Regions from separate parts of the Stutzerimonas sp. VN223-3 genome, predicted to be linked through region 1. Evidence: predicted binding sites of a transcription regulator. Region 1 holds the regulator's gene; each other region holds the start of a gene.
What was found. The regulator sigma-54, encoded in region 1, starts transcription at its own class of promoters, with help from an activator protein. The targets are predictions, from matches to a motif close to ANTGGCATNNANNTTGCTNT.
Positions count from the first base shown of each region.

Region 2: the regulator sigma-54 is predicted to act here: its motif matches at 1,052-1,071, upstream of glnK (P-II family nitrogen regulator).
Region 3: the regulator sigma-54 is predicted to act here: its motif matches at 1,460-1,479, upstream of glnA (glutamate--ammonia ligase).

Region 1 is NZ_RBEC01000002.1:1,442,274-1,445,548, reverse strand. It holds gene lptB (LPS export ABC transporter ATP-binding protein) at 1-379, shown strand, start outside; gene D7241_RS15300 (RNA polymerase factor sigma-54) at 528-2,039, shown strand; gene hpf (ribosome hibernation-promoting factor, HPF/YfiA family) at 2,118-2,426, shown strand; gene ptsN (PTS IIA-like nitrogen regulatory protein PtsN) at 2,433-2,897, shown strand; gene rapZ (RNase adapter RapZ) at 3,032-3,275, shown strand, end outside.
Region 2 is NZ_RBEC01000002.1:131,115-134,389, reverse strand. It holds gene D7241_RS09460 (YifB family Mg chelatase-like AAA ATPase) at 1-564, opposite strand, end outside; gene D7241_RS09455 (accessory factor UbiK family protein) at 598-861, opposite strand; gene glnK (P-II family nitrogen regulator) at 1,257-1,595, shown strand; gene D7241_RS09445 (ammonium transporter) at 1,727-3,043, shown strand; gene D7241_RS09440 (ammonium transporter) at 3,122-3,275, shown strand, end outside.
Region 3 is NZ_RBEC01000002.1:309,580-312,854, forward strand. It holds gene thiI (tRNA uracil 4-sulfurtransferase ThiI) at 1-1,236, opposite strand, end outside; gene glnA (glutamate--ammonia ligase) at 1,578-2,984, shown strand; gene D7241_RS10270 (DUF4124 domain-containing protein) at 3,169-3,275, shown strand, end outside.

The sequences.
Region 1 (3,275 bases):
GGCGCTGGAAAGCCTACTGCAGGAGTTCCACATCAACCACATCCGTGACAGTCTCGGCATGAGCCTGTCCGGAGGCGAGCGGCGTCGCGTCGAGATTGCCCGTGCACTCGCCACCGCCCCTAAATTCATCCTTCTCGACGAGCCCTTTGCCGGTGTCGACCCGATCTCGGTCGGCGACATCAAGCAGATCATCCATCACCTGAAGGCCAAGGGCATCGGCGTACTCATCACCGATCACAACGTGCGCGAAACGCTGGACATCTGCGAAACCGCTTACATCGTCAACGATGGCCAGCTGATCGCGGAAGGTGACGCGGAGGCGATCCTGGCCAACCAACTGGTCAAGGAAGTCTACCTCGGACACGAATTCCGTCTCTGAAACCGATTTTTCCGCTCACACCGTCGCCCGGGACTAGGCAAAGGCTTCATTCGCAGGCATATAATTTGCTTACATCGGGCGTGCACAGCGCCAGCGAAATCGGAACAGGCGCGGTTGCGCCGGCAAATAAGGTTCGAAGTCCTCTGCCATGAAACCATCGCTAGTCCTGAAGATGGGCCAGCAGCTGACGATGACACCGCAGCTGCAACAAGCCATACGATTGCTCCAGTTATCCACGCTCGATCTCCAACAGGAGATACAAGAGGCGCTGGACTCCAACCCCATGCTCGAGCGCGAAGAGGACGGAGACGACTTCGACAACTCCGATCCGATGGCCGAGTCGGTCGAGAAGAAACCCGAGAGCAGCACCTCGACCGAGCAGGACACGCCTGACAATCATCACGAAGAACCCGTCAATACGGTGGAAAACCTTGAAGAAGGCGATTGGGGTGATCGCATTCCTGATGAACTTCCGGTCGACACCGCGTGGGAAGACATCTACCAGACCAGCGCCAGCAGCCTGCCCAGCAGTGACGACGACGAGTGGGACTTCACCACCCGCACCTCCGCCGGCGAAAGCCTACAAAGTCATCTGCTCTGGCAGCTCAATCTTGCGCCAATGAGCGACACCGACCGCCTCATCGCCGTAACCCTGATCGATTGCATTAACCCACAGGGCTACCTCGACGAAACCCTTGAGGAGGTACTCGAGTCGTTCGACCCCGAGCTGGAAATCGAACTCGATGAAATCGAGGTCGTGCTGCGCCGAATCCAGCAGTTCGAGCCCGCCGGCATCGGCGCGCGCGACTTGCGCGAATGCCTGCTGCTGCAATTGCGCCAGCTACCCGAGCGAACGCCTTGGCTGAGGGAAGCGGTACGCCTCGTGAGTGATCATCTGGAGACACTCGGCAGCCGTGACTATAACCTTCTGATGCGCCGTATGAAGCTCAAGGAGGATGAGCTGCGCCAGGTGGTGGACCTGATCCAGACGCTTAACCCCCGCCCCGGCTCACAGATCGAAGCGAGCGAACCGGAATACGTCGTGCCAGACGTAATCGTGCGCAAGCACAACGATCGCTGGCTGGTGGAATTGAACCAGGATGCGATGCCGCGCCTGCGGGTGAATGCTCAGTACGCCGGCTTCGTCAAACGCGCCGACTCCAGCGCCGACAACACCTTCATGCGTAACCAGTTGCAGGAAGCACGCTGGTTCATCAAGAGCCTGCTCAGCCGCAACGAGACGCTGATGAAGGTCGCCACGCAGATCGTGGAACATCAGCGCGGCTTCCTTGATCACGGCGATGAAGCCATGAAACCGCTGGTGCTGCATGACATCGCCGAAGCGGTAGGCATGCATGAATCGACGATTTCACGCGTCACGACACAGAAGTTCATGCATACCCCTCGTGGAATCTACGAGCTGAAATATTTCTTCTCAAGCCACGTCAGCACGGCCGAAGGCGGCGAATGCTCATCCACCGCCATCCGCGCGATCATCAAGAAGCTGGTGGCGGCGGAAAACCTGAAAAAGCCATTGAGCGATAGCAAGATCGCTGGTTTACTGGAGGCACAGGGTATTCAAGTTGCACGCCGCACCGTCGCGAAGTACCGCGAATCATTAGGTATCGCGCCGTCCAGCGAGCGTAAGCGGTTGTTGTAATGCCAGGCGACCTGGTCGATCTCTTCCGGTGGCGGGCGCGCAGCCTGTCAATTCGCACGTGGCAAAAGGAGATGCAGTATGCAAGTCAACATCACTGGCCTTCACCTGGAAATCACAGAAGCCCTGCGTGACTACGTCGAGGAGAAATTCGAGCGACTGGAAAGACATTTCGATCGCATCATTGCCGTTCAGGTGATTCTGCAGGTCGAGAAGCTCAGGCAGAAAGCCGAAGCCACGCTGCACGTTGCCGGTCGCGAAGTCGTCGCCAACGCAGAACATGAAGACATGTACGCTTCCATAGACCTGCTTGCCGACAAGCTCGACCGGCAGCTCATCAAGCACAAAGAAAAACAGCTCGACCATAACCAGGGTGCTCTCGCTCGCTGACCCATCATGATCCGAATCGAAAATATCCTGACCCCCGGACGTTCCTTGGTGAACGTACCGGGTGGCAGTAAGAAACGCGTCCTGGAACAGATCGCCAAAGTAATTGGCCAAGACCTGCCAGACCTTGATCCTCAGACCATCTTCGAAAGCCTCATTGCCCGCGAAAAGCTCGGCTCTACCGGCTTCGGCAACGGTATCGCCATCCCGCATTGCCGCATGCCCGGCTGCGTGTCGCCGCTCAGCGCGGTGCTACGGCTCGACGCACCGGTTGACTTCGACGCCATCGACGGCGCGCCGGTCGATTTGCTTTTCGTACTGCTGGTACCGGCAGCGGCGACGGACGAACACCTCGAACTGCTTCGTCAGATCGCCAGCATGCTGGACCGTGAGGAAGTGCGTGAGCGCCTGCGCAGAGCCACCACCGGGCAGGACCTGTATCAGACCGTCGTCGATATTCAGAGCGGTAATTAGCGCAACGGCATGGCTGTTCGCCCCGCGTAAAGTGAGGAAAGAGACGTGTCCGTAACCTGCCAATTCTCAACCCAGCAGCGCATGCAGCATGGTTCGCGTGTTCGAGCCCGCCCCCTGACAAACCTCGCTCCGCAATGCGCCTGATCATCGTCAGTGGCCGTTCCGGGTCAGGCAAGAGCACGGCACTCAATGTGCTCGAGGACAACGGCTTTTATTGCATCGACAACCTTCCCGCCGGGCTTCTGCCAGAGCTGGCGGAGCGAGCATTGCTGCACACCGAACTGCTACACCCGCAGGTCGCTGTCTCCATAGATGCACGCAACCTGCCAAGTCAGCTGAAGCGCTTTCCCGAGCTGCTTGACGAGGTTCGTGCTCGGC
Region 2 (3,275 bases), 1.3 Mb from region 1:
ATAGGGCAGGACCTGACGCAGTAATCCCTGAGCCTGGAATGGCGCAATCGGCGCCAAACCATTGAAGTGCGCGGCGACTTCCAGCAGATGGTCAGCGGCGTACACCACCAGACCGGAGGCCAGACTCGCTTCCTCTGCATTGGCTCGTGGCACCAATAAGGCGCGCCCGGCCTGACGCGCGGCCAGCGCTGCGGGCAGCACGCCCTGAACCGGGCGCAGCGCGCCGGAAAGAGCCAGCTCGCCGAGGCATTCAAGTGTGTCGAGGCGGTCCGCCGGAATCTGCCCGCTGGCGGCGAGAACGCCCAACGCGATGGCCAGATCAAATCGACCACCATCTTTTGGCAAGTCAGCAGGCGCGAGATTTAGCGTGATTCGGCGTGCGGGAAAATCGAAACCGGAGGTTTGGATCGCGCTGCGCACGCGGTCTTTGCTCTCCTTGACTGCGGTTTCCGGCAAGCCGACCAGTGCCAGTGAAGGCAAACCGTTGGCCAGATGAGCTTCGACGGTAACGGTGGGCGCCTCGACGCCCAATTGGGCGCGGCTGTGGACTATGGCAAGGGACATCCGATCACTCCTTTGATCGTGCCGCCTCCGAGGCTATTCGGCGGCGGGTGGCGCGAGTTTCTCTTCCAGCTCGGCGACCTTGGCTTCGAGTGCTTCGAGTCGCGCTCGGGTGCGGGCGAGCACGACCATCTGACTGTCGAATTCGTCGCGGCTGACTACGTCCAGCTTGCTCAGCGCGCCCTGCACGATGCTCTTGAACTGTGCTTCGATTTCGGGGCGGGGCAGGGGCGTTTCGCCGTTGAACAGACGCGAGGCCTGGGAGCCGATGGCATCGAGAAAAGCTTTGGGTGGGAACATGGGCATCACCTGTTTCTGAGCGGCGGGCAGTGTAGCACGGCCCATCTGTGGTCGATTTTCCATCGCTGTGCACGATTGTGGACACGGCACTGGGTCGCTGTGCTCGGTATTGGTGCGCTGCTTCGTTGATCGGGCATCGGTGCGCTACGCAAGCACGGCACGGAGCGCGCCAGATCGCATCTCCCGCAAAACTGGCATTGATTCTGCTTGGCTGGCCATGACGGATGCACCGATGCGTTGTGGTGCGCAGGCGATTCGGGACGTTTCGTCGGATCGGTTGATGGTGTCGGATGGTCGCTCGGCAATGCCGGCGCGTTACAAGAGCCAGACACTGAGCTTAGACTTGAACCGGGTTCGTATTTCTGGGGCAAGTCCATCTAAACGGGAGAAGTTTCATGAAACTAGTCACTGCCATCATTAAGCCGTTCAAGCTGGACGATGTACGCGAGTCGCTGTCCGAGATTGGCGTTCAGGGCATCACGGTCACCGAGGTCAAGGGTTTCGGGCGCCAGAAAGGCCATACCGAGTTGTACCGCGGCGCCGAATATGTGGTTGATTTTCTGCCGAAGGTGAAAATCGACGTGGCGATTGCCGACGATCAGCTGGATCGCGTGATCGAGGCCATCACCAAGGCTGCCAACACCGGCAAGATCGGCGACGGCAAGATTTTCGTCGTCAACCTGGAACAGGCCATCCGCATCCGGACCGGCGAAACGGATACCGACGCGATTTGACCGGCTTGACCGTCGCGAGCGACTGATTGAGCGGTAACGCCGATCAGACGCCGCAACGAGCGAAGCCCGCAATAATTTTTTCGATTGCCTGCATAGCAGGCTTACGAACCCCACGCCCCAGGAGTAAAACCATGACTCTGCGAAAATTCGCAGGGCTAGGAGCCCTTTTGTCTCTGATAAGCCCCGGCATCGCCATGGCACAGGAGGCAACGCTTGATTCAGGCGATACGGCATGGATGCTCACAGCCACTGCGCTGGTGCTGTTCATGACGATTCCGGGTCTGGCGCTGTTCTATGGCGGCATGGTCCGCTCGAAGAACATCCTCTCGGTGATGATGCAATGCTTCGCCATCACTGGGTTGATGAGCATTCTCTGGATGGCCTACGGCTACAGCCTGGCCTTTGACACCGCAGGCATGGAAGCAGGCGTCACCAACCTCAATTCTTTCGTCGGCGGACTCGGTCGTGTCTTCCTCAGTGGCCTGACGCCCGACAGCCTTACCGGCACCGTGCCGGAAAGCGTCTTCATCACGTTCCAGATGACCTTCGCCATCATCACACCGGCGCTGATCGTCGGGGCTTTCGCCGAACGCATGAAGTTCTCCGCAATGCTGGTATTCATGGGCGTCTGGTTCACCCTGGTCTATGCGCCGATCGCGCATATGGTCTGGGGTGGCGACGGCGGCCTGATGTGGGATTGGGGCGTACTCGACTTCGCCGGTGGCACCGTGGTGCATATCAACGCCGGTATTGCAGGCTTGGTGGCGTGCATCGTGCTCGGCAAGCGTAAGGGCTTTCCGACCACGCCGATGGCGCCGCACAACCTGGGCCTGACGCTGGTCGGCGCGGCGATGCTGTGGATCGGCTGGTTCGGCTTCAACGCCGGTTCCTCGCTCGGTGCTAATGGCACCGCCGGCATGGCCATGCTGGTCACGCAAATCGCCACTGCCGCGGCGGCCCTGGCCTGGATGTTCGCCGAGTGGCTGACCCACGGCAAACCCAGTGCGCTGGGCATCGCCTCAGGTGTTGTGGCTGGCCTGGTTGCCATCACGCCCGCAGCCGGCACCGTTGGCCCGATGGGCGCGCTGATCATCGGTCTGGCTTCGGGTGTGATCTGCTTCTTCTGCGCTACCAGTTTGAAACGCAAGCTCGGTTATGACGATTCCCTGGACGCCTTCGGCGTGCATGGTATCGGTGGCATCGTCGGTGCGCTGCTGACTGGTGTATTCGCGGCGCCCGCATTAGGCGGCTTCGGTGAGGTGGAGAACATCGCGTTGCAGCTGTGGATTCAGCTCAAAGGCGTGCTCTTCACAGTCGTGTACACCGCCATTGTCACCTTCGTGATTCTCAAGGTGATCGACGTGGTAATGGGGCTGCGGGTCAGCGAAGAAGAAGAAACCATCGGCCTCGATCTCAGCCTGCACAACGAGCGCGGCTACAACCTGTAAGCAACGGAGTGCGCCCGGAGCCAACCCGGGCGCCTTAACCGAACAGCGTCGCGAGGCGCTCGGCAAAAGGTGATAACAATGGATAGCACAGCACTGATACCTGTTCAGTACGGACTCGATACGTTTTACTTCCTAATTTGCGGTGCGCTGGTGATGTGGATGGCGGCCGGCTTCTCTATGCTCGAGGCCGGTCTGGTTAGGGCGAAGAACACCGCCGAGATTCTTACCAAGA
Region 3 (3,275 bases), 1.1 Mb from region 1:
GATGACCACCTGGCCGGCAGTCGCCTCGACCACCTCTTCAATCTGCAGATCCTGGCCCAGCTCGTCGATCACGCGGTCAATAGGGACCTGACGTGCAGCCTCCAAGGCGCGCTCGAGAACCGCCATGTCGAACTGCTTTTCTTCATGTTCGATACGGTAGCGCTTGGCCTTGGTGGTCGGGTTCTTGGAGATCACGCCGCAATACTCGGGCATGTTCTTGGCGAACTCCGCGGTGCCGATTTCGAACGCCGTGTCGATGATGTCCTGCTTGTGCGCGGCGATCAGCGGACGCAGCACCAGCATGTCAGTGGCAGAATCGATTACCGAAAGGTTGGGCAGCGTCTGACTGGAGACCTGAGAAATCGCCTCGCCGGTGACCAGTGCGTCAATGTGAAGGCGCTCGGCGATCTGCGTCGAGGCGCGAAGCATCATGCGCTTGAGGACAACGCCCATCTGACTGTTGTCGACCTTCTCGAGAATCTCGCCGACCACTTCCTCGAACGGCACGCTGATGAACAGCACCCGGTGCGAGCTGCCGTACTTCTTCCATAAATAGTGGGCGACTTCCATTACGCCCAGCTCGTGGGCGCGTCCGCCGAGATTGAAGAAGCAGAAATGGGTCATCAACCCGCGACGCATCATCTGGTAGGCCGCCACGGTGGAGTCGAAACCACCGGACATCAGCACCAGGGTCTGCTCCAGCGCACCCAGCGGGTAGCCGCCGATGCCGTCATGCTGCGCATGCACAATAAACAGCCGCTGATCGCGGATTTCCATCCGCACTTCGATTTCCGGCGCCTTGAGCGAAATGCCTGCGCCGCCGCATTGAACACGCAGCTCGCTGCCGACGTGGCGCTCGACATCCATCGAACTGAACGGGTGCTTGCCGGCGCGTTTGCAGCGAACGGCGAAAATCTTGCCGGGCAGCCGGTCGGCGAAGTGCGCCCTGCATTTCTCGACGATATCGTCGAGATCGCCCAGCGGATACTCGTGTACTTCCAGGCAATGGGCGATTCCCGGTGTGCAGCGCAGGCGCTCGATCATCTCGTGCAGCAGCTTCGGCTCGCTGAGCGCGGTTTCCACTTCAACGTTGTCCCACACCCCCTCCACCCGCAGATCGGAATCGAGGTCGCGCAGCACGGTGCGGATGTTCTTCGCCAACTGACGAATGAAGCCCTTGCGCACCGGCGGGCTCTTGATGGTGATTTCCGGGAAAACCTTGACGATCAGCTTCATGAAAACGCGCGCGGCAACATGGCGTAAAAAGAGGGGGGCGGAGTATAGCGGAAATTGATCAAGATTTAGGCGCTTTTATCTGAAGAGACCATCGCGCACCAATTCAGGTCTTAATCACAAATTAATGCACCAATTTGATGCATTTGAATGAGCCATCGTGAACCGCGTAACTACGGGAACCCGTATAAAACCCCGATATGCGCGCCCGGACCCAATACAGAGCACTGGCATGCAATTTGCTCCCTTGTGAGGCAGGTCGCCAACGCGGAATATCCGCCGCTGGACTTCATCCCCTGATTTCGGAAGCACCCTGTCTCCGCTTCCACCACTTGGAGAGCACCATGTCGAAGTCGCTTCAACTGATCAAAGATTACGATGTGAAGTGGATTGATCTGCGCTTCACTGACACCAAGGGCAAGCAGCATCACGTGACCATGCCGGCCCGTGACGCCCATGATGAAGATTTCTTCGAGCACGGCAAGATGTTCGACGGCTCGTCCATTCATGGCTGGAAAGGCATCGAAGCCTCCGACATGATCCTGATGCCGGTCGATGAAACCGCCGTGCTGGATCCGTTCACCGAAGAGCCGACCCTGATTCTGGTTTGCGACATCGTCGAGCCGAGCACCATGCAGGGCTACGACCGCGACCCGCGCTCGATTGCCAAGCGCGCCGAGGAATTCCTGAAGTCCACCGGCATTGGCGACACCGTGTTCGTCGGTCCGGAGCCTGAGTTCTTCATCTTCGACGAAGTGAAGTTCAAGTCTGATATCTCCGGCTCGATGTTCAAGATCTATTCCGAGCAGGGCTCCTGGATGACCGACCAGGACGTCGAAGGCGGCAACAAGGGCCACCGCCCAGCCGTGAAAGGCGGCTACTTCCCCGTTCCACCGTGCGACCACGACCACGAAATCCGTACTGCCATGTGCAATGCCATGGAAGAAATGGGCCTGGTCGTTGAAGTGCACCACCACGAAGTGGCGACTGCCGGTCAGAACGAAATCGGCGTCAAGTTCAATACGCTGGTAGCCAAGGCTGACGAAGTCCAGACCCTGAAATACTGCGTACACAACGTCGCCGATGCCTATGGCAAGACCGCGACCTTCATGCCGAAGCCGCTGTATGGCGACAACGGCTCGGGTATGCACGTGCACATGTCCATCTCCAAGGATGGCAAAAACACCTTCTCCGGCGAAGGTTATGCCGGCCTGTCCGATACCGCCCTGTACTTCATCGGCGGCATCATCAAGCACGGCAAGGCGCTGAACGGCTTCACCAACCCATCGACCAACTCCTACAAGCGTCTGGTCCCGGGCTTCGAAGCTCCGGTGATGCTGGCCTACTCGGCTCGCAACCGCTCCGCCTCGATCCGTATCCCGTACGTATCCAGCCCGAAAGCCCGCCGTATCGAAGCGCGCTTCCCGGACCCGGCTGCCAACCCCTACCTGTGCTTCGCCGCACTGCTGATGGCTGGCCTGGACGGCATCCAGAACAAGATTCACCCTGGCGACGCCGCTGACAAGAACCTCTACGATCTGCCGCCGGAAGAAGGCAAGCTGATCCCGCAGGTTTGCGGCAGCCTGAAGGAAGCTCTGGAAGAACTCGACAAGGGCCGCGCGTTCCTGACCAAGGGCGGCGTGTTCAGCGACGACTTCATCGATGCCTACCTCGAGCTGAAGAGCGAGGAAGAGATCAAGGTCCGTACCTTCGTGCATCCGCTGGAATACGACCTGTACTACAGCGTCTAAGCCGGTCCGCGTGACAGAAAAGGCCTCCTTCGGGAGGCTTTTTCGTTCCTGCGATGTCACTAGACAGGAAATCTACGCCCTCGCCAAGCGACCGGAGTGGCGCCGATCCCAAATCGCAACGGCCGTACTTGCCTAGCCGCCCGAGCGGTGCAAGGCTTCCGGCATCCCATCCGCGGAGCTTCCCATGCGCATTGCATTGTTCAGCCTGCTACTCGTTTTCATGGCGCCCGCCATGGCGCAGATTTACAAGTACACCGACGATAAGGGCAACACGGTCTTTACCAATCAACC